3 regions of the Hydrogenophaga luteola genome follow, and region 1 is predicted to be linked to each of the others. Evidence: predicted binding sites of a transcription regulator. Region 1 holds the regulator's gene; each other region holds the start of a gene.

Region 1 (7,501 bases):
CCAGCCCGCGAGCAGCTCGGCCAGTTCTTCGGGCGGCCGGCGGTAGCGGCGGGCCAGCGACATCCATTGGGACAGGCGCTGATCGAGTGCCTCCAGCCTCGAGGGGTCCAGTTCGGTGTGGCGTGTGTAGTGGTGCAGGCTGTGCACCGTGTCCTGCACCTGGGCCAGGGCCGCCTGCAGCGCTTCGATGGCGTCGTTGAAAGCGGGCTCCAGGTGGGCCTGGGCCTGCAGCGCGGACAGCGCCCGGTGAATCAGCGACGCGGCGCTGCTGTCCTCGTCGTCCAGCGCTGCGGCGGCGTCGCGTGCGGCGTCCATCAGGCCTTGCGCATTGGCCAGGCGGCTGTGCTGCGCGTTGATGTCTTCCCACTCGCCGGGTTGTGGCTGCAATTTGTCGAGCTCCCCGATCTGCCAGGCCAGTCGCTCGCTTTCCTGCTGCAGCGTGTTCTGGCGCTGGGTCGCACTCTCCAGTGCCTTTCGGGCCTGGCGCCAGCCGGCCCAGAGCGTGGACGCCGTCGAGGTGTCCACGCCGCCGTAAGCGTCTAGCAGACCCCGCACGGCTTCGGCGCGCGTCAGGCTTTGCCAGGCGTGTTGGCCGTGGATATCGACCAGGTGATCTGCCAGGGCCTTGAGCTGGGCCATCGTGGCCGCACTGCCATTGATCCAGCCGCGGCTGCGTCCTTCGGTGTCGACGGTGCGGCGCAGCAGCAGGCTGTCTTCGGTCGCAGCAATGCCCTGTTCATCCAGCCAGGGGCGCAGGGTAGAGGGCAGGTCGAATTCCGCAGCGATCTCGCAGCGCGTGGCGCCCTCTCGCACCACGCCGCTGTCGGCGCGGGCCCCGAGCGCCAGCTGCAAGGCGTCGATGAGGATGGATTTGCCGGCACCGGTCTCGCCGGTGAGCACGTTGAAGCCCTGGTCCAGATCGAGATCCAGCGAGGGCACGATGACGAAGTCACGCAAGACGATGCGTCGGAGGCTCATGGCTTCGGAACAAACGAAGGGAAGGCGGCTATTTTGACCGCTCTCAGGCGCCCTCGTTCCAGTGCAGCTTCTTGCGCAAGGTGTCGAAGTAGCTCCAGCCCAAGGGATGGAGCAGGCGCAGCGTGTGTTCCGAGCGGCGCACGACGATGCGGTCGCCGTGCAGCAGGCTGGTGAGCGACTGCATGTCGAAGTTGGCGCTGGCGTCCTTGCCAGAGACGATCTCGACCGCCACTTCGCAGTGCGCCGGCAGCACGATGGGCCGGTTGGACAGTGTGTGTGGCGCGATGGGCACCATGATCCAGCCGCCGACCGCGGGATGCAGCAGCGGACCGCCGGCCGACAATGCGTAGGCGGTGGAGCCGGTGGAGGTGGCGAGGATCAGGCCGTCCGCGCGCTGGTTGGCCACGAAATGGCCGTCCACCTCCACCCGCAGCTCGATCATGCTGGCCACACCGCCCCGGTTGACAACCACGTCGTTCAGGGCGGTGGCCTCGAACACGCAGCGGCCGTCGCGCCAGACGCTGGCCGCCATCAAAGAGCGGGGATCTTCTTCGAACTCGCCACGCAGGATGGCTCGCAGGTTGTCCTGGTAGGCGCCCAGTGGAATGTCGGTGATGAAACCCAGGCGCCCCTGGTTGATGCCCACCAGTGGCACGCCATAGCGGGCCAGCTGCCGGCCGATGCCCAGCATGGTGCCGTCGCCGCCGAGCACCAGCGCCAGGTCGATGGACTGGCCCATGGCCGGCACGTCCAGCGCCGGGTATTGCAACAGGCCGGTGTTGAGCGCGGTGTCCCTCTCCAGCGAGACGTCGCAGCCTTCGTCGTGCAGAAACTCGGCCAGGGTCTCAACCACCTTGCGAGAGCCGGGCGCCTGGTACTTGCCGACGATGGCCACATGGGCGAATCGCAGGTGGCGCTTCGGCGCAGGGGCCGCATGGCGGCTGGTGTCGAGCTGGGTCATGCACAAATTACAACATAGGGGGAAAGGTAGGCCGGCCCCCCGGAAACCCTTGCTCCCATTCACTGCTTTCGGGTGGCACCGTCCGTAAAATGGGGCCATGCTGGACGACCGATCCAAACTTCTGCTCAAGACCCTGGTCGAGCGCTACATTGCCGACGGCCAGCCCGTCGGTTCCCGCACGCTGGCCAAGGCTGCCGGCATGGAGCTCTCCCCTGCGACCATTCGCAACGTGATGAGCGACCTGGAGGAGCTCGGGCTCATCGCCAGCCCCCATACCTCGGCCGGGCGCATTCCAACCGCCAGAGGCTACAGGCTGTTCGTGGACACCATGCTCACCGTGCGGCGCGAAGACATTTCGGGGGCAGAGAACATCGGCGCCACCGGCATCGAGGCGGGCGCACAGCCACAGCGCGTCATCAGCCACGCCGCCCAGATGCTCTCCAGCCTGTCCCAGTACGTGGGCGTGGTGATGGCGCCGCGGCGCGCCTCGGTGTTCCGACACATCGAGTTCCTGAGCCTGTCGGAGCGCCGAGTGCTGGTGATCCTGGTGTCGCCGGACGGGGATGTGCAGAACCGGATCATTCACACCCAGGCAAACTTCACCCAGTCCCAGTTGCTGGAGGCGGCCAACTTCCTCAATGCCCACTACGCCGGCCTGACCATGGAAGAGGTGCGGGCGCGCCTGCGCAACGAGGTCGAGGCTCTGCGGGGCGAGATCGCTTCTCTCATGCAGGTCGCTGTCGACATCGGGGCCGACTCGAACACCGAGCGTGACGAAGTGGTGGTCTCGGGGGAACGCAACCTGCTGTCGGTCAGCGAGTTTTCCAGCGACATGGGGCACCTGCGCCAGCTGTTCGACTTGTTCGAGCAGAAGACCCAGTTGATCCGCCTGCTGGACGTGTCCTCACAGGCCGATGGCGTGCGCATCTACATCGGTGGCGAAAGCCATGTCGTGCCTTTTGAAGATCTGTCGGTGGTCACCGCGCCCTACGAGGTGGACGGTCAGGTGGTGGGCACGCTTGGAGTCATTGGTCCGCAGCGCATGCCTTACGACCGCATGATCCAGATCGTCGACGTGACGGCCAAGCTGGTGAGCAACGCCCTGAGCCACAAGTGAGTGGGGCGTCGCGGCCGCCTACAATGCGGGCCTTCCCGGGCCGTTAGCTCAGTTGGTCAGAGCAGAGGACTCATAATCCTTTGGTCGTTGGTTCAAGCCCAACACGGCCTACCAAAAAAACCGTGCTACAATGCATGTCTTCGCGGCTGTAGCTCAGCTGGATAGAGTACTTGGCTACGAACCAAGGGGTCGTGGGTTCGATTCCTGCCAGCCGCACCAAATAAAAAGCCCGCAGCCACAAGCTGCGGGCTTTTTTCTTTTTCGCTCCGAAACGTTCTCCCGGGCCGTTCCTTCATGAGCAAAGCATTCACCCGCGAAACCGACGCAGACGAAGACGATGACCTGCCCGAGCCGGCGGTGCTGCCGACTGGGGTGAACTACATCACCCGGGCGGGTTATGACCGGCTGCGGGCCGAGTTGATGGCTCTGATCGACGACGAGCGGCCACGCATCGTCGAGATCGTTCACTGGGCCGCCAGCAACGGCGACCGTTCCGAGAACGGTGACTATCTCTACGGCAAGAAGCGCCTGCGCGAAATCGATCGACGCATCCGTTTTCTCACGCGTCGGCTTGAAATTGCCGAGGTGGTGGATTGCTCGCAGCACCATGGCAGCGACCAGGTGTTTTTCGGCGCCACGGTGACCTATGCAGACGATGAGGGCAAGGAGACCACGGTGACCATTCTCGGTGTGGATGAGGCGGACAGTGCCCGTCACGAGATCAGCTGGGTGTCCCCCGTGGCCCGGGCCCTGCTGAAGGCTCGCGTGGGCGATCTGGTCAGGCTGGTGGTGCCTGGCGGAAGTCAGGAGCTGGAAATCCTCTCGGTCAGCTATCCCGCACCCGGGAGCTGACGCCTGCCATTCAGCTGGCGCGGAACCGCTGCGCCTTGATCACCGAGGTGGTCCGCTTGAGGCTGCGCAGCACTTCGGCGAGGTGCACCCGGTCGCGCACGGCCACTGAAAAGCGGATGTCGGTGGCTGTCTGTGCGGGCTCGGCGCCCATGTCCACGTGGGTGATGTCCGCCTCCGCCGAGGCTATGGCGGAGGCTACGCGAGCCAGAACCCCCTTGCCGTTGGTCACGGTGACCACCACGGTGGTGTCGAACGGGCGCGTCGGTTCATCGGACCACTCGACCTGGAGGAAGCGTTCCCCGTCTCGCGCCAGCAGGCGCTTGCCGGTGGGGCAGTCCTCGGTGTGCACCGTCAGTCCCTCTCCACGGCCGAGATAGCCCACGATGCGGTCGCCTGGGATCGGCTGGCAGCAGCGCGCGAACTGGACCGACAGGCCTTCGCTGCCATCCAGGCTGACCACGCCCTGCGAGACCGACTCGTCTTCGCCGGCGGCATAGCGCTCGGTGCTTATGAGCACCGCATCGGGCTTGAGCCCGGTTTCCGCCAACAGCACGGCCAGCTTCTTGCCCACCATGTTGGCGATGCGCTTGCCCATGCCGATGTCCGAGAGGAGTTCTTCGCGCGACTTGTTGCCGGTAAAGCGCAGAAGCTTGTCCCAGGTGGCCTTGTGTTCGCCACTGGCGTCGGGGAGATGTGCGATGCCTTCGGAGCGCAGGGCCTGGGCGAGCATGCGCTCGCCGAGCAGGTGGGTCTTTTCCTGAGCGAGCGTCTTGAGGTGGTGCCGGATCTTCGAGCGCGCACGACCGGTCTTGACGAAGGACAGCCAGGCCGGGTTGGGCTCGGCGGACTCGCTGGTGAGAATCTCCACCACATCGCCGTTGGCAAGTTCGGTGCGCAGCGGGCGCTGTTCGCCGTTGATGCGGGCACCCACGGCGCGATTGCCCACGCCGCTGTGGATGGCGTAGGCGAAGTCCATCACTGTGGCTCCGCGCGGCAGCGAGAGTATCTTGCTCTGCGGCGTGAACACGTAGACCGCGTCGGGGAACAGGTCGATCTTGATGTGGTCCCAGAACTCGCTGGCGTCGTGTGTCTCCTGCTGAATGTCCAGCAGCGACTGCAGCCACTGCGTGCCCAGGCGCTGGGTGGTGTCGCTGTTGGGTTCGTTGGCCTTGTAGAGCCAGTGGGCGGCAACGCCGGACTCGGCCACCACGTCCATTGCGTGGGTGCGCAGCTGGAACTCGATGTTGGTACCGAAGGGGCCGATCAGGGTCGTGTGCAGCGACTGGTAGCCGTTGACCTTGGGGATGGCCACATAGTCGCGAAACTTGCCGGGTACCGGCTTGTAGAGCTGGTGCAGCAGGCCCATGCCGGTGTAGCAGTCGGTCAGCTCGGGCACCACGATGCGGAAGCCGTAGATGTCGGTGACCTGCGAGAACGACAGGTGCTTGCTGTCCATCTTGCGGTAGACGGAATAGAGCGTCTTTTCACGTCCGACGATGCGCACCGGCATGCCGTGCCTGGCAAACGCGCCTTCAACCTCCTTCTGCACGCGGGCGATCAGGTCCTTGCGGCGGTTGCGGGACTTGTTCAGCGCCTTGGACAGCACCTCGTAGCGCCAAGGGTGCAGGAAGCGGAACGAGAGGTCCTGCAGTTCGCGGTAGGTGAAGTTCAGACCCAAGCGGTGCGCGATCGGGGCATAGATCTCCAGCGTCTCGCTGCTGATGCGCTGCCACTTGTTGCGCGGCATATCGCCCATGGTGCGCATGTTGTGGGTGCGGTCGGCCAGCTTGATCAGGATGACCCGCACGTCCTTGGCCATGGCCAGCAGCATCTTGCGGAAGGACTCGGCCTGGTTCTGCTCTCGGGTGTCGAAGGCCAGCTTCTCCAGCTTGGTCAGGCCGTCGACCAGGTCCGCGACCGGCGCACCGAAGCGCTCGACGAGTTCGACCTTGCTCACGCCGCAGTCTTCCATCGCGTCGTGCATCAGGGCCGCCATCAGCGCCTGGGCATCCAGCTTCCACTCGGCGCACTGGGCGGCGACCGCAATGGGGTGGGTGATGTAGGGATCACCGTTCTTGCGCAGTTGCCCCAGGTGGGCCTCGTCGGCGAAGCGGTAGGCGCGTCGGATGGCCTCGATGTCGGCCGCACCCAGATAGTCCAGCCGACCCAGCAGCGCGGCAAAGCTCGCCGCCGCCGCGCTGGCGGCGGGATGGGCCTGTGGTGCAGGCGGGGCGAGGCTGCCGGGGTCGGCGTTGGTGATCATCCCCTTACTGTAGCGCGAGACGCGCGCCACCACCGTCGGTGCGGGTGATCAGCGCGCCGGCGGAACGAGGATGGTCGGACGGGCTTCGGGGAGCTTGTCCGGGTAGTCGCGGCTGTAGTGCAGGCCGCGGCTCTCCCGACGCAGCATGGCCGACATCACGATCAGGTCGGCCACCTGAACCAGGTTGCGCAACTCCAGCAGGTCGCGCGTGACGTGGAACTGGGCGTAGAACTCCTGGATCTCGCCTTGCAGCAGGGCGATCCGGTGGGCCGCTCGCTCCAGCCGCTTGTTCGTGCGCACGATGCCCACGTAGTCCCACATGAAGCGGCGCAGCTCGTCCCAGTTGTGGGAAATGACGACCTGCTCGTCGGCGTCCTTGACACGGCTGGCGTCCCACAGGGGAATTTCGGGGCGGGTGGTGGCGGCGGCGGTGTGGATGGCCTTGACCGCGGCCTGGGCGAACACCATGCACTCGACCAGCGAGTTGCTGGCCAGGCGGTTGGCGCCGTGCAGACCGGTGCAGGTGGTCTCGCCCACTGCGTACAGACCATCAATGTCGGTGCGGCCGGCCAGATCGGTCACCACGCCGCCGCAGGTGTAGTGCGCGGCCGGCACGACCGGGATCGGCTCTTTCGTGATGTCGATGCCCAGCTCGGCGCAGCGCGCCAGGATGTTGGGAAAGTGCTCCTTCAGGAACTCCGGGCTCTTGTGCGAGATGTCCAGGTGCACACAGTCCAGGCCGTGCTTCTTCATCTCGTAGTCGATGGCGCGGGCCACGATGTCGCGCGGCGCCAGTTCGGCGCGCGGGTCATAGTCGGGCATGAAGCGGTGGCCGCCCAGGTGCGGTGGCAGCTTGAGCTGACCGCCCTCGCCGCGCACCGCCTCGGTGATGAGGAAGTTCTTGACGTGCGGGTGGTACAGGCAGGTCGGGTGGAACTGGATGAATTCCATATTGCCGACGCGGCAGCCCGCGCGCCATCCAGCCGCGATGCCGTCGCCAGTGGCCGTGTCGGGGTTGGTGGTGTAGAGGTAGACCTTGCCCGCGCCACCGGTGGCCAGGATGGTGTGGGGCGCGCTGAAGGTCTCGACCTCGTCGCGGTCCACGTCCAGCACGTAGGCGCCGTGGCAGCGCTGCGGGCCTTCACCGGCCTGGTGGCCGGGCAGCTTGGCGTCGGTGATCAGGTCCACCAGCATGTGGTTCTCGAAGAACGTGATGCCGGGTGTCCTGCGGGCCAGGTTGCTCAGCGTGGTCTGCACGGCGGCGCCGGTGGCGTCGGTGGCGTGCACGATGCGGCGGTGGGTGTGGCCCCCTTCGCGGGTCAGGTGCAGC
Region 2 (7,501 bases), on a different contig from region 1:
AAGCGCTGGAGACCAACCCGGTGCGTGCCTGTGTGTCGGGTCGCATGATGCTCAAGCGTGTGATGGGCAAAGCCTGTTTTGCGACCATTCAGGACTCGTCCTTCGGTCCCAGTGGCGGCCGCATCCAGCTCTACCTGAACACCGACAGCGTGGGCGAAGAGAAACTGGCGGCGTTCAAGCACTGGGATCTGGGCGACATCGTCGCGGCCGAAGGGGTGCTCATGCGCACCCGCACCGGCGAGCTGTCGATCCACGCGGACCAGATTCGCCTGATCACCAAGAGCCTGCGCCCGCTGCCCGACAAGTTCCACGGCATTCACGACCAGGAAATCAAGTACCGTCAGCGCTACGTGGACCTGATGACCGACGAAGGCGCCCGCAAGCGCTTCGTCACCCGTAGCAAGGCCCTGTCCAGCATCCGCGAGTACATGGTCAGCCACGGCTTCCTCGAAGTGGAAACGCCCATGCTGCACCCCATTCCGGGCGGTGCCAACGCCAAGCCGTTCAAGACGCACCACAACGCGCTGGACCAGGAGATGTTCCTGCGCATCGCGCCCGAGCTGTACCTCAAGCGCCTGCTGGTGGGCGGTTTCGAGCGCGTGTTCGAGATCAACCGCAACTTCCGCAACGAAGGCATCAGCGTCCGTCACAACCCCGAGTTCACCATGATGGAGTTCTACGCGGCGTACTGGAACTACCAGGACCTGATGGACTTCAACGAGCAACTGATCCGTCACGTCGTGAAGCAAGTGCACGGCGACACGCCGCTGACCTACAACGGCCAGCCGGTGGACGTGTTCTCTCCCTTCGAGCGCCTGACCATCCGCGAGGCCATCCTCAAGTACACCGACGCCGGTGCGGGTGTGGACGACCCGGCCTGGCTGATCCCGGCGCTCAAAAAACTGGGCTTGAGCGAAGAGAAGCACCAGCTCTCGACCCGCTCGCTGGCCAGCCTGCAGGTGCTGTACTTCGAAGAGACCGTGGAAGAGAAGCTCTGGAACCCGACCTTCATCATGGAGCACCCGACCGAGATCTCGCCGCTGGCCCGCGCCAACGACGACCGGCCCGAGGTGACCGAGCGCTTCGAGCTCTACATCACCGGTCGCGAGTTCGGCAACGCCTTCTCCGAGCTGAACGACGCCGAAGACCAGGCTGCGCGCTTCCAGGCCCAGGTCGCGGCCAAGGACGGTGGTGACGAAGAGGCCATGTACTACGACGCCGACTTCATCCGTGCGCTGGAATATGGCATGCCACCGGCTGGTGGCTGCGGCATCGGCATCGACCGCCTGATGATGCTGCTGACCGATTCGCCCAGCATCCGCGACGTGATCCTGTTCCCCGCGCTGCGCCGCGAGCACTGACCCCACCGTGAGCGACCTGCAGCGCCTGGACCGCCGTGTCTGGTGGCTGTTCGGCGTCGCCCTGCTGCTGTCGCTGGCCATCACGGCCTGGGACCATGCGGGCCGCTGGCACACGCCGCGGTTGGAGGCGCGCAATTTCGTCATGCTCTGGCTCTACTGGGCGCCGCGCCTGGCGGGGCTGCCGCTGCTGGTGGGCCTGTGGCTGCGCTGGCGCATCGAGCGCGGCGCGCGCCGCTGGCGCCATCCGGTGTATGCGCTGTTGGTGCTGGTGGGCCTGTGGTCGTCTTGGATCGAGCCTTACTGGATCCGCGTGCGCCACACCACCCTGTCCGGAATTCCGGCCGAAGCACAGCCGCTGAAGTTGGCGCTGGTCGCCGACATCCACTGGGGACTGTTCTTTCGCGACCGGCAACTGGACGACCTGGTCGACCGGCTCAACGCGATGGACGTGGATGCGGTGATCGTCGCGGGCGACTGGACCCACGAGCCGACGCAGGACCTGCGTGCGGGCTTCGCACCGCTTGCGCGCCTGCGCCACCCGGTTTGGGGCGTGCTGGGCAATCACGATGTGCAGGCGCCCGGGCCGGAACTCACCGCGCCCCTGCGCGAAGCGCTGACGCAGCACGGCGTACGCCTGATCGAAGGGCAGGCTGTGCCCTGGAAGGGCTGGGAGCTGGTGGGGCTGGACGACCAGTGGGGCGGGCGGCCTCAGCAGCAAATTGAGCGACTCTGGCCAGGCGGCCTCAATAACGACTCATCGCGGCGGCTGGTGGTGGTGCACCAACCCGACACCGTGGCGCTGCTGCCGAAGGGCGCGGCGTTCCTCTCCATGGCCGGGCACACTCATGGTGGGCAGATCTGGATTCCCGGTTTTTCGCCCTGGTTCCTGCGGAAGACCAACTCCCTGCAGCCCTGGTGGAACGGGCTGTACGGCACAAGGGCCGGGCAGCTGCTGGTGACGCCCGGTGTGGGCACCATCGGCTTGCCGGCCCGGCTGGGCGTGCGGCCGACCATCGACCGCATCGATCTCGTGCGCTGAGCCGGCGGCTCAGGCGAATTCGGCCAGGGCCTTGCGCATCTTCTTCATGGCCGCCACCTCGATCTGGCGGATGCGCTCGGCGCTCACGCCGTATTCGGCCGCCAGTTCGTGCAGCGTCATGCCGCCCGAACCGTCGTCGTTCACCTTGAGCCAGCGTTCGGTCACGATGCGGCGCGAACGGTCGTCGAGCTCGCCCATGGCCTGCGCGATGCCTTCGGTGGCCAGCACATCGCGCTGGGCCGATTCGATCATCGCAGTCGGCTCGTGGTTGGCATCGGCCAGCCAGGCGATCGGGCCATAGGTTTCTTCACCATCGTCGGCGGGCGAGGGGTCGAGCACCACGTCACCACCGGACAGGCGCGTTTCCATCTCGCGCACTTCCTCGGGCTTGACCTTGAGGTCGCGCGCGACCACATCGATCTCGCTGTCCGACAGGGCCTCGCGGTGGGTGTCGCCTTCGGTGGCCTCGGCACGGAAGCCCTGCTTCATCGAGCGCAGGTTGAAGAACAGCTTGCGCTGGGCTTTGGTCGTGGCGACCTTGACCATGCGCCAGTTCTTCAGGATGTATTCGTGGATCTCGGCCTTGATCCAGTGGATTGCGTAACTCACCAGGCGCACGCCCTGGTCGGGGTCGAAGCGCTTGACGGCCTTCATCAGGCCGACGTTGCCTTCCTGGATCAGGTCGCCGTGCGGCAGGCCGTAGCCCAGGTACTGGCGGGCGATGGACACCACCAGGCGCAGGTGCGACATCACCAGTTGGCCGGCAGCTTCCAGGTCGTTGTGATCGCGCAGGCGGCGGGCGGCCGACTGCTCTTCTTCGAGCGTCAGCAGTGGCATGCGGTTGACCGCCGAGATGTACGCGTCCAGATTGCCCAGCGGCGGCAGCGTCAGCGAACGGCTCCACGGGCTGGCGACGGCCAGCGTGGTGGTCGGCAGGGCGGCGGGGGCGAGCAGGGTGGTGGACATGTGAAGAACCTCCTCAGGTGGTCTTGCGGAAATGTTAGCACTCTCTATGAGCGAGTGCTAATTGAATGGTTCCATGACCGTGATATCCGGGGGTGGACAATCGGTCCGTTTTCTTTTACTGTACATAAAAACAGTATTTGAGCCTTGCCACCACCATGCCTGCCCCGTTCATCCGCCCGTCCGGCGATCTGCCGGCCAGCCTGTCCGCCCTCGTCTGGCGCGGCGACGCGCTGGGCCGGCCGGTCACGGCCAGCTGCGCCAGCGGATTCGGGGCGCTGGACGCGGCCCTGCCGGGCGGGGGCTGGCCCGGTTTCGGGCTGACCGAGCTGTTGCTGAGCCCGGCGGGTACCTTGGAGTTCCGCCTGCTGGGGCCGGCGCTGGGCCGGGTCTGTGCCGTCGGGCGTGAAGTGGTGCTGGTCGGGCCACCGCATCTGCCGCACCTGCCGGGCCTGCTGCCGCATGGCGTGACAGCCCGGCAGCTGGTCTGGGTGCAGGCCGACACGCCGGCCGAGCGCCTCTGGGCCACCGAACAGCTGGTCAAGGCCGGCAGCTGCGGGGCGGTGCTGGCCTGGCTGCCCCAGGCACGGCCGGCGCAGCTGAGGCGCCTGCAGGTGCTGGCCAGTGACCACGAAGGCCCGGTGTGGCTGTGCCGGCCGGCCGTCGCAGCCCGCGAATCCTCGGCGGCATCCCTGCGCCTGCTGGTGCGTCCGGGTGCTGGCTGGGCTTTGTCGGTCGACGTGATCAAGCGCAAGGGGCCGCCGCTGGCGCGCACCCTGCACCTGCCGGCGGTGCCGGCCGGGCTGTCGGCAGTGCTGCCGCCCCGGCTGCTGAACCTGGGCCAGACGGCCGTTTCCCGTGAGGCCGACCATGCTGTGGTCCGCGCTCCGACGCCCGAGCACCGACGACCCGCCGTCCCCCACTGACGCGGCGCTGCAGGCGCTGGCGGTCTGGGCGCTGCAGTTCACGCCCCGTGTCGCCGTCGCCGAAGAGGCCGTGTTGCTGGAAGTGGCGGCGAGCCTGCGTCTGTTCGGCGGGCGGGCGGCGCTGCGCGAGCGGCTCTGGGGCGGAGCGCAGGAACTGGGCGCAGTGGCCCTGGCCTGGGCGCCCAACGCCCGGGCGGCGCTGGCGCTGGCGCGGGCGGGGGTGGAAGACGGCGTGTCGGCGCCGCTGGAGCGCGTGCTGGACGCGCTGCCGATGGCGACCCTGAGCGCCGTGCGGCCGCACCTGCCGATCCTGGCGCGCATCGGCTGTCGCACCCTGGGCGATCTGCGCCGGCTGCCGCGTGCCGGACTGGCGCGGCGTTTCGATGCGGCCTTGCTGGCGGCGCTGGACCAGGCCTATGGCCGTGCCCCCGAGACGCATGTCTGGGTCATGCTGCCCGCGGTGTTCGACGCCCGGCTGGAGCTGCCGCACCGGGTCGAGGACGCGGGGACCCTGACCTTCGGGGCGCACCGCCTGCTGCTGCAGCTCTCGGCCTGGCTGGCCGCACGCCACAGCGGCGTGACCGCCTTCACCCTGCACTGGGCGCACGACGCCATGCGGTCGCGCGGCGCGGGCGAGGGCGGGCAGCTGACGGTGCGCACTGCCGAGCCCACGCGCGAAGTGGGGCACCTCTCGCGGCTGCTGGCCGAGCACCTGGCGCAGGTGGTGCTGGCTGCCCCGGTCGGCGACCTGCGGCTGACGGCCGAGGGGGTGGTGCCGCTGGCGCCCCGGAGCGCATCGTGGTTGCCCGACGAAGCCCATGGCCAGGAGCCGCTGCCCCAGGTGCTGGAGCGGCTGGCGGCGCGGCTGGGTGAGGACCGGGTGGTTCGGCCGCTGCTGTGCGAGGACCACCGGCCCGAGGCGATGGAGTGCTGGCAGCCGGCGGCGCAGGTCTTGCCGCGCGAGGCCTGGCCGGTGGCGCCCGCCGGGCCGCAGCCGACCTGGATGCTGCAGCAGCCACTGAAGCTGCTGGTGCGCCAGCACCGGCCGCTCTACCAGGGCGAACTGCAGCTGCTGCTGGGACCGCAGCGAGTGGAGGGGGGCTGGTGGGACCGTGACGAGGCCACTGGCCGCACCCGCCACGCGGTACGCGACTACTGGGTCGCCCAGTCGCCGCTGGCGGGTGTGCTGTGGGTGTTCCAGACGAGGCTGGCCGACGAGCCGGCCTGGTATCTCCATGGTGTGTTCGCTTAACCCCCACGCTCCGCCGCTGCGCGGGTCGCTGCCCCAGCACCGGGGAGGGACCCGGTGCCTCCCGGGTCCGGGGGCTGATCCGGCTTGGGGCGGCCCGGCGCCGGATCGGCCATGAAGATGTCCCTGCCCGACTACGCCGAGCTGCTGTGCTGCTCCAACTTCAGCTTCCTGCGCGGTGCCAGCCACGCCGAGGAGCTGGTGGCGCGCGCCAAGGCCATGGGCTACACCGCACTGGCCATCACCGACGAATGTTCGATGGCGGGCATCGCACGGGCGCACGTGGCCGCGAAAAAACACAAACTGCCGCTCATCGTGGGCAGCCAGTTCCTCGTCCAGGCGGGTGGCGGTCCCACCGGCGATTTCACGCTGGTGCTGCTGGCCACCAACCTCCACGGCTACGGGAACCTCTGCGAGCTCATCACGAGGCTGCGGCGCTCGGCCGCCAAGGGCACATACCGGCTGAGGCTGGACGATGTCGACCCCGCAGCCCTGGCCGACTGCCTGGCCATCGCCGTGCCAGCGCGCGGCGCCACACAAGACCAGTGCGATGCCACCGCGCGCTGGCTGCTCGGCAACTTCCTGGGCCGCTGCTGGCTGGGCGTGACGCAGTTGGGCCGGCTGGACGACGCCATTCACCTGCACCGCCTGCGCGAGGCCGGTGCGCTCACGGCCGTGCCGCTGGTGGCGGTGGGCGACGTGCACATGCACGTGCGCTCGCGCAAGCCGCTGCAGGACGTGCTCACCGCGACCCGCATTGGTCGGCCACTGGTGGCCTGCGGCTTTGCGCTTGCGCCCAACGCCGAGCAGCACCTGCGCACCCGCGTGCGGCTGGCGCAGAGCTTCCCGCCCGATCTGCTGGCGGAAACCCTGGGCATCGCCGCACGGTGCACGCGATGGTCGCTGGACGAGCTGCGCTACCAGTACCCGGCCGAGGTGGTGCCACCCGGCTGCACACCGGCGCAGCACCTGCGCGCGCTCACCGAAGCCGGCGCTGCCGAACACTGGCCGGCGGGCGTGCCGCCCAAGGTGCGTGCGCAGATCGAACACGAGCTGGCCCTCATCACCGAACTCGGCTACGAGCACTACTTCCTCACCGTGCACGACATCGTGGCGTTTGCGCGTTCGCAGGGCATCCTCTGCCAGGGCCGCGGCTCGGCGGCCAACAGCGCGGTCTGCTACTGCCTGGGCGTGACGGCGGTGGACCCGGCGCGGTCCTCGCTGCTGTTCGAACGCTTCCTGTCCAAAGAGCGCAACGAGCCGCCCGACATCGACGTGGACTTCGAGCACGAGCGGCGCGAAGAGGTCATCCAGTACCTCTACCGCAAGTACGGCCGCGACCGCGCCGCACTCACCGCCACCGTCATCAGCTACCGCCCGCGCAGCACCGTGCGCGACGTCGGCAAGGCCATGGGTTTCGACGAGGCCTTGCTGGATCGGCTGGCGCGCGACCACCGCTGGTGGGACGAAGACGGCCTGGCCGACGAGCGCCTGCATGAAGCCGGCCTCGATCCGGACAGCCTGGCGGCGCGCCAGTTCGTCACCCTGGTCCAACAGCTGCTGGGCTTTCCGCGCCACCTCTCGCAGCACACCGGCGGCTTCGTGCTGACCAGCGGACCGCTGGCGCGGCTGGTGCCGATCGAGAACGCGTCCATGCCCGAGCGCACGGTGATCCAGTGGGACAAGGACGACCTCGACGCCATGGGCCTGCTCAAGGTCGATGTGCTGGCGCTGGGAATGCTGACCGCGATCCGCAAGTCGCTCGATTTCATCGGCCAGCGGCGCGGGCACCCCATGCCCCTCCACACCATTCCCGACAAGGACGTGGCCACCTTCGACATGATCTGCGCCGCCGACACCGTGGGCGTGTTCCAGATCGAAAGCCGCGCGCAGATGGCCATGCTGCCGCGCCTGAAGCCACGCTGCTTCTACGACCTGGTGGTCGAGGTCGCGCTGGTGCGGC
Region 3 (7,501 bases), on a different contig from region 1:
ATGTATTGCGGGCCTGCGTGGCACGGCACGATCCATCGAGTTGGCGATGAAGTCTCCGATGGGCACCTGGTCGCTATGGTTGGCTTCAGTCCGTCGGGAACCGGGGTGGCATGCCGTCCTGCCACTGGCGCGGTGTGAGGCCGGTAAGGTCGCGAAAGGCGCAGTGCAGGCCGCACACCGAGCGGAAGTCGACCGATTGGGCCTGTGGCAGAACCCGGCAGCACAGCTCAGATTCCACCGCATGGTTGCCATGCGTACATGAGCTACTACAACACGCAGGCCTTCCTCGGCGCTCGGTAGTCGCCCTCAGGCTTCCTGCCTCGGGGGTGCGCCCATTGCAACGCAAAAGCTAGCGCGTGCTAGCCTGCGGCCATGTCCGATCTGCTCTCCCATCCGTCCTTCGTCCGCTTCTGGTGCGCCCGGGTGGCGGCCGTTGCGGGCACCCAGATGCTGATGCTCACCATCGGCTGGCACATGTACGAGCTGACCGCCAGCGCCTGGGACCTGGGGCTGGTCGGGCTGTTCCAGTTCGTGCCGGCACTCGCGACGACGCTGCCCGCCGGTCACGCCGCCGACCGCCACCACCGGGCCCGCATCGTGGCCCTGTGCCTGTCCGCGCAAGCCGCCGTGGCGGTGCTGCTGGTGGGCGGCACGCTGGCGCACGCGGTCTCGCGCGAATGGCTGCTGGCGCTGTCGGCGCTGCTGGGGGCGGTCCGTCCGTTCCAGATGTCGGCCCAGCAAGCGCTGCTGCCGTCGCTGGTGCCGGCGCCGCTGCTGGCCCGCGCCACGGCCGTCACCTCGACGGGCACCCAGGCTGCCGTCATCGGCGGGCCGGCCCTGGGCGGGCTGATCTTCGCGGTCGATCTGAACGCGGTCTACATCGTGTGCACGCTGCTGTTCCTGGGCGCCGCCCTGGCCTGCCTGTGGGTGCGTTATGAGCGCCCACCGGTCGTGCGTGAGCCGGTCAGTGCGGCGACCCTGCTGGCAGGTGTGCGCTATGTGTGGGGCCACCCGGTGCTCCTGGGGGCGGTCTCGCTGGACCTGTTCGCGGTGCTGCTGGGCGGGGCGACTGCACTGCTGCCGATCTTCGCCAAGGAGATCCTGCAGGTCGGTCCCGAAGGGCTGGGCGTGCTGCGGTCGGCGCCGGCGGTCGGGGCGCTGGTGGCGGGTGTGGTGCTCTCGCGCCATGCGCTGGAGCGGCGCGTCGGCCGCACGCTGCTGGTGGCGGTGGCTTTGTTCGGGCTGTGCATGGTGGTGTTCGGCCTGTCCACCTCGTTCTGGCTGTCGCTGGCGGCGCTGGCGGTGTCCGGCGCGGCCGACATGGTCAGCGTGGTCATCCGCCAGACCCTGGTGCAGCTGGAAACACCCGACCAGATGCGGGGTCGCGTGGCGGCGGTCAACACGCTCTTCATCGGCGCCAGCAACCAGCTCGGCGAGTTCGAGTCGGGCGTGACCGCCGCGGCCTTCGGGCCGGTGGGCTCGGTGGTGCTGGGCGGACTGGGCACCCTCGGCATCAGCCTGGCCTGGTGGCGCCTGTTCCGGCCGCTGGCGATGCGCGACGCGCTGACCGGGCCGCAGCGCGTGTCCTGATCTTCCGGCCCCCCAGCAAGGCCCAAAGAAAAAGCCCCGCAAGTGGCCTTGCGGGGCTTTTTCTCTGGCAGGGGGGCCGAAGCCCCCGGGCCGGGTCAAGGCATTACATGCCCATGCCCATGCCGCCCATGTCGCCCATGCCGCCGCCGGCGGGCATCGGAGCCTCGTCCTTCGGAGCCTCGGCGACCATGCACTCGGTCGTCAGCATCAGGGACGCCACGGAAGCGGCGTTCTGCAGCGCGGTGCGGGTGACCTTGGTCGGGTCCAGGATGCCCATTTCGATCATGTCGCCGTAGGTGTCGTTGGCAGCGTTGAAGCCGAAGTTGCCCTTGCCTTCCAGCACCTTGTTGATCACGACGGAGGGCTCGCCACCGGCGTTGGCCACGATCTCGCGCAGCGGGGCTTCGATGGCCTTCAGGACCAGCTTGATGCCGGCGTCCTGGTCGGGGTTGTCACCCTTGATGGCGCCAGCGGATTGCTTGGCGCGCAGCAGGGCCACGCCACCACCGGCGACGATGCCTTCTTCCACCGCAGCGCGGGTGGCGTGCAGGGCGTCTTCCACGCGGGCCTTCTTTTCCTTCATCTCGACTTCGGTGGCGGCACCGACCTTGATGACGGCCACACCGCCGGCCAGCTTGGCCACGCGCTCTTGCAGCTTCTCGCGGTCGTAGTCGCTGGTGGCTTCTTCGATCTGCACGCGGATTTGCTTGACGCGGGCTTCGATGTCAGCGGCAGCGCCGGCGCCGTCGATGATGGTGGTGTTTTCCTTGCCCACTTCGATGCGCTTGGCCTGGCCCAGGTCGGCCAGGGTCACCTTCTCGAGGGTCAGGCCCACTTCTTCGGCGATGACCTTGCCGCCCGTCAGGATGGCGATGTCTTCCAGCATGGCCTTGCGGCGGTCGCCGAAGCCAGGGGCCTTGACAGCGACGACCTTCAGGATGCCGCGGATGGTGTTGACCACCAGGGTCGCCAGGGCTTCGCCTTCGACGTCTTCGGCAATGATCAGCAGCGGACGGCCGGCCTTGGCCACAGCTTCCAGCGTGGGCAGCAGATCACGGATGTTGCTGATCTTCTTGTCGAACAGCAGAACAAACGGGTTGTCCAGCAGGGCGGCCTGCTTCTCGGGGTTGTTGATGAAGTAGGGCGACAGGTAGCCGCGGTCGAACTGCATGCCTTCCACGACATCCAGCTCGTTTTGCAGGGACTTGCCGTCTTCCACGGTGATCACGCCTTCCTTGCCGACCTTGTCCATCGCGTTGGCGATGATGTCGCCGATGGAGGAGTCGCTGTTGGCGGAGATGGAGCCGACCTGGGCGATTTCCTTGCTGGTGGTGGTGGGCTTGGAGGCCTTCTTCAGCTCGGCGATCAGGGACTCGACAGCACGGTCGATGCCGCGCTTCAGATCCATCGGGTTCATGCCGGCGGCCACGTACTTCATGCCTTCGCGCACGATGGCCTGGGCCAGCACGGTGGCGGTGGTGGTGCCGTCACCGGCGTTGTCGCTGGTCTTGGAAGCGACTTCCTTGACCATCTGGGCGCCCATGTTCTGGAGCTTGTCCTTGAGTTCGATTTCCTTGGCCACGGACACACCGTCCTTGGTCACGGTGGGGGCGCCGAAGGAGCGCTCAAGCACCACGTTGCGGCCCTTGGGGCCCAGGGTGGTCTTGACCGCGTTGGCCAGGACGTTCACGCCTTCAACCATGCGGGCGCGGGCTTCGCCGCCGAAAATGACGTCTTTTGCTGCCATGTTGATTTCTCCGATTCAGTAAATGGGGATGGATGAGGGGCGAATTACTTCTCGACGACTGCGAACAGGTCGTCTTCCTTCATGACCAGCAGTTCGTTGCCGTCGACCTTGACGGTCTGGCCGCTGTACTTGCCGAACAGAACGCGGTCACCGACCTTGACGTTCATGGCCGACAGTTCGCCCTTGTCGTTTTTCTTGCCGGGACCGACGGCCAGGACTTCGCCCTGGTCGGGCTTCTCAGCGGCGGCGTCGGGGATGACGATGCCAGAGGCGGTCTTGGTTTCGCTGTCAATGCGCTTGACGATCACGCGATCGGCGAGAGGACGAAGGTTCATTGCATCTCCTGAAATGGATCAAATGTTGGGGGTCAGATGGGCGGGGCCACTGGCCATGGGGCAGGGCCCCGCGGATCGACTGGGAATCGGGTGTTAGCACTCAACTCCAGCGAGTGCTAATCATAAGGGCCACCCCTGCCCATTTCAAGTGCGTACCGGGAAATTCCCCGGTACCGCCTGGACTGCCACTTGGCAGTCATTGGCAGACTGGCAGTGCTCCAGCGGCCCAAGGGCGATGGCAAGTGCCTGAATCCAAAGGCTTTTGTGTCTGGCACGGTTTTTGGACAGTGGCTGGCATCGGCAGTCCTTCCCCACCCACCACCATGTCCACCACGACCGCAGCCACCGCCGCATCGACAGCCAGTCCCGAGCCGGACACCGTTGAAATCTCCCTGTACGAGTCGCGCAAGAAGATCCAGACGCGTTCGGTCAGCGGCACCTTCACCCGCCTGCGCTGGGCCGCGGTGTGGTTCACCCAGATCCTGTTCTACGCGCTGCCCTGGTTCAACTGGAACGGCCGCCAGGCGGTGCTGTTCGACCTGCTCTCGCGGCGCTTTTACCTGGGTGGCCTGGTGCTCTACCCGCAGGACTTCATCTACCTCACCGGCCTGCTGGTGATGTCGGCGCTGTCGCTGTTCCTGTTCACTGCGGTGGCCGGGCGCCTGTGGTGCGGCTACGCATGTCCGCAGACGGTCTACACCGAGATCTTCATGTGGATCGAGAAGAAGATCGAGGGCGACCGGGCGGCACGCATCCGGCTGGACGACGCGCCCCTGAGCGGCACCAAATTCGCCCGCCGCGGTGCCAAGCACCTGGCCTGGGTGCTGTTCGCGCTGTGGACCGGCTTCACTTTCGTGGGCTACTTCACGCCGATCCGTGCCCAGACCGCCGAGGTGCTGGCGGGCACCATGGGCGCCTGGCAGACCTTCTGGATCTTCTTCTACGGCTTCGCCACCTACGGCAACGCCGGTTTCATGCGCGAGCAGGTCTGCAAGTACATGTGCCCGTACGCGCGTTTCCAGAGCGCGATGTTCGACAAGGACACGCTGATCGTGACCTACGACGACGCCCGCGGTGAACCGCGCGGGTCGCGCGGCAAGAAGGTCGATCCGAAGGAAAAGGGCCTGGGCGCCTGCGTGGACTGCACCCTGTGCGTGCAGGTCTGCCCGACCGGCATCGACATCCGCAAGGGCCTGCAGTACGAGTGCATCGGCTGCGGCGCCTGTGCCGACGTGTGCGACGAGGTGATGGACAAGTTCGGCTACGCGCGTGGCCTGGTGAAGTACTCGACCCAGAACGCCATGACCGGCGGCTGGGACAAGGCGCAGATCGTCCGCCGGGCGCTGCGCCCGCGCGTGCTGGTGTATTCGGCCATCCTGGGGGCCATCGCGGTGGCGGTGGGCGTGAGCCTGTACCTGCGGGTGCCGATGAAGGTCGATGTGATCCGCGACCGCGGCGCGCTCGCCCGCATGGTGGAGCAGGGGCGGATCGAGAACGTCTACCGTCTGCAGATCATGAACGCCACCGAAGAACGGCAGCTGATCCGGTTGGCGGTGGAGGGCATGGAGGGCATCGCCCTGGCCTCGGAGCCCGTGGTGGACGTGCTGCCGACCGAGGTGCGCACGCTGGCCGTGCGGGTGCAGGTGCCCCCGGGCGCCGCGAGCGGTTCACACCCCATCGTGTTCCGCTTGCAGTCGAGCACCGATTCCGCGATCCGGCTCGACGAGAAGACCACCTTCCTCGTGCCACGCTGACGCCTTTGCGCGCGATTTGCGCGCGGGGGAAACCCGCGCGGGTATCGCGCCGTGCTTGCGGTCACAATGCCCGCCCAAGGGAGTTGACCAAGCACTGAAAGCCGTTGGCTGTGGCCCCTTCTTTTGCCCTCACTTCTTCCACCCCCTCTGTTTTTGACCGCGCGGTGTTCCAGGCGGCGGCTGCCGGCACGGCGCTGCTGCTGATCTGGACCGCCTGGCACTACCCCGGCCTCACCCTGGCCCTGGTGGGCTCGTGCGCGGTGATGTTCTGGGTCTGCGCCTGGTCGGCCACCCGGCTGCTGGGTTACCAGCGGACGCGCGCATTGATGCTGCTGGCCCTGGGCCTGGGCTGGTTCGCCGAACAGATGGGTTCCTCGCGCGGCTGGTTCTTCGGCCGCTACACCTACACCGAGGTGCTCGGCCCGCGGCTGGGGGACGTGCCGCTGGCCATTCCCCTGATGTGGTTCGCGCTCGCGCTGATCGGCTATGTGATGGCCTCGCTGATGCTCTGGCGCCGGCCGGTCCATGCCCATCCGGATTTCCGGAGCGGCCTGCTGACGGCCTGGCTGGCGGCCATGGTGATCACCGCTTTCGACCTCGGCGCCGACCCGTACTTCGTGTTCGTGCTCAAGGCCTGGATCATGCAGAAGACCGACGGCGGCTGGTTCGGCGAAACCCTGCAGGGATTCGCCGGCTGGATGGCCGTGTCGCTGGTCATCGTCGGCAGCTTCCAGGCGCTGGCCGCCCCGCGTCGCTCGCCACCGCCCGCGGATGGCCTGCCCCTGGCGGTGCTGGTGCCCATCCTCATCTACGCCTCCGGGCTGGTGTTCCAGGTGCTGCTGGGCCACCCCATCGAGGTGCGGGCCATCGCCTTCTTTGCGATGGGCCTGCCGGTGGTCGTGGCCTGGGCGGCCTGGCGCCAGTGGTCCCACCCGCACCAGCGCGCCGCCCATGCGCGGCCCCTGGCCGGGCTGGATCTGGCCGCCCAGTCGATGCAGGCCGACCCGACCGCGGACGACACCATCACCGCCCTGATCGGCCGGCGCACGGGCGACAGCGCGGTCACAGGGGAGGGGGCGACCCGCCTGGCGCAGGCCAACCAGCTGATGTCGGCCTGGACCCACAACGCGGCGCTGGCACCGGGCTGGGCGGCAGGCCGTCAGGCCGACCCCGAGGTGGCGGCCGCACTGGAGGCCTATGTGGCGAAGGCCCGTGCGCTGCCGGACTGGGCCGACCCGGGCAAGATCGCGCGGGCCGAGGCGATCTTCATGGAGCACGGTCCGCTGTCCTGCACCCTGCTGTTCTGCTCCAGCCTGCCCGAGTGCTACGTGATGCCGCAGCTGGCCGAGGTACTGCACATCGCCGGTCAGTTGGAGCAGCACACCGAACACCGCATCCGCCAGACCGCTGCCATGGTGTTCCCGGTGATGATGAAGGGCGGCCTGACCGACCCCGAGGGCTCGGGTGTGGCCCAGGTGCTCAAGGTGCGGCTGATCCACGCCACGATCCGCCACCTCATCCTGCGAGGTGATCCGCAGACCGTGCGCGGCCGCGTACTGCCGCAGGTGCTGGCGGATGCCGACCGCCGCATGCACAGCGCACTCGCCGCGCACGGCTGGGACGTCGACGCCCAGGGCCTGCCCTGCAACCAGATCGAACTGGCCTACACCCTGCTGACCTTCAGCTACTCCTTCCTCAAGGGCATGCGCACCCTCGGGCAGGGTCTGCCGCGCGAGGACGAAGAGGCCTACCTGCACGCCTGGAACGTGATGGGCCATGTGTTGGGCGTGCGCCGCGAGCTGATGGCCTGGACCATGGACGAGGCGGCGGCGCTGTTCGACCTGCTGCAGGCCCAGGCCCCGCTGCTGCCGGGCCAGGCCGACCCGCGGCCGCCGCTGGGCCGGGCGCTCGTGGCGGCCATGGCGCATTCGATCCGTGTGCCGGTGCTGCGCGGCCTGCCGGTGCCGCTGACCCGGTGGCTGATCGGGCCCGAGACGGCGGCCCGCATCGGCATCGACGAGCATGTCTCCTGGGCCACGCGGCTGGTGTTCCAGCTTGGGCGCCTGCTGGTGGGC

The links. Region 1 encodes HrcA, which represses chaperone genes, less so after heat shock. Its sites were predicted from a motif close to TTAGCACTCNNNNNNNNNGAGTGCTAA; they were not measured.
Region 2: a site for HrcA is predicted at 3,401-3,427, ahead of rpoH (RNA polymerase sigma factor RpoH). Genes of this name have one in related genera too.
Region 3: a site for HrcA is predicted at 3,766-3,792, ahead of groES (co-chaperone GroES). Genes of this name have one in related genera too.

Annotation. Positions count from the first base shown of each region.
Region 1 covers NZ_JBHRXX010000002.1:87,835-95,335, forward strand. The annotation lists gene recN (DNA repair protein RecN) at 1-978, opposite strand, end outside; gene ACFOPI_RS04160 (NAD kinase) at 1,022-1,939, opposite strand; gene hrcA (heat-inducible transcriptional repressor HrcA) at 2,037-3,056, shown strand; tRNA gene ACFOPI_RS04170 (tRNA-Ile) at 3,094-3,170, shown strand; tRNA gene ACFOPI_RS04175 (tRNA-Arg) at 3,199-3,275, shown strand; gene greB (transcription elongation factor GreB) at 3,351-3,908, shown strand; gene ACFOPI_RS04185 (RelA/SpoT family protein) at 3,919-6,171, opposite strand; gene nadB (L-aspartate oxidase) at 6,220-7,501, opposite strand, start outside.
Region 2 covers NZ_JBHRXX010000007.1:115,454-122,954, forward strand. The annotation lists gene lysS (lysine--tRNA ligase) at 1-1,361, shown strand, start outside; gene ACFOPI_RS15220 (metallophosphoesterase) at 1,369-2,400, shown strand; gene rpoH (RNA polymerase sigma factor RpoH) at 2,410-3,366, opposite strand; gene imuA (translesion DNA synthesis-associated protein ImuA) at 3,504-4,289, shown strand; gene ACFOPI_RS15235 (Y-family DNA polymerase) at 4,234-5,541, shown strand; gene ACFOPI_RS15240 (error-prone DNA polymerase) at 5,653-7,501, shown strand, end outside.
Region 3 covers NZ_JBHRXX010000010.1:301,239-308,739, forward strand. The annotation lists gene ACFOPI_RS23325 (MFS transporter) at 373-1,590, shown strand; gene groL (chaperonin GroEL) at 1,694-3,337, opposite strand; gene groES (co-chaperone GroES) at 3,382-3,672, opposite strand; gene ccoG (cytochrome c oxidase accessory protein CcoG) at 3,996-5,426, shown strand; gene ACFOPI_RS23345 (carotenoid biosynthesis protein) at 5,537-7,501, shown strand, end outside.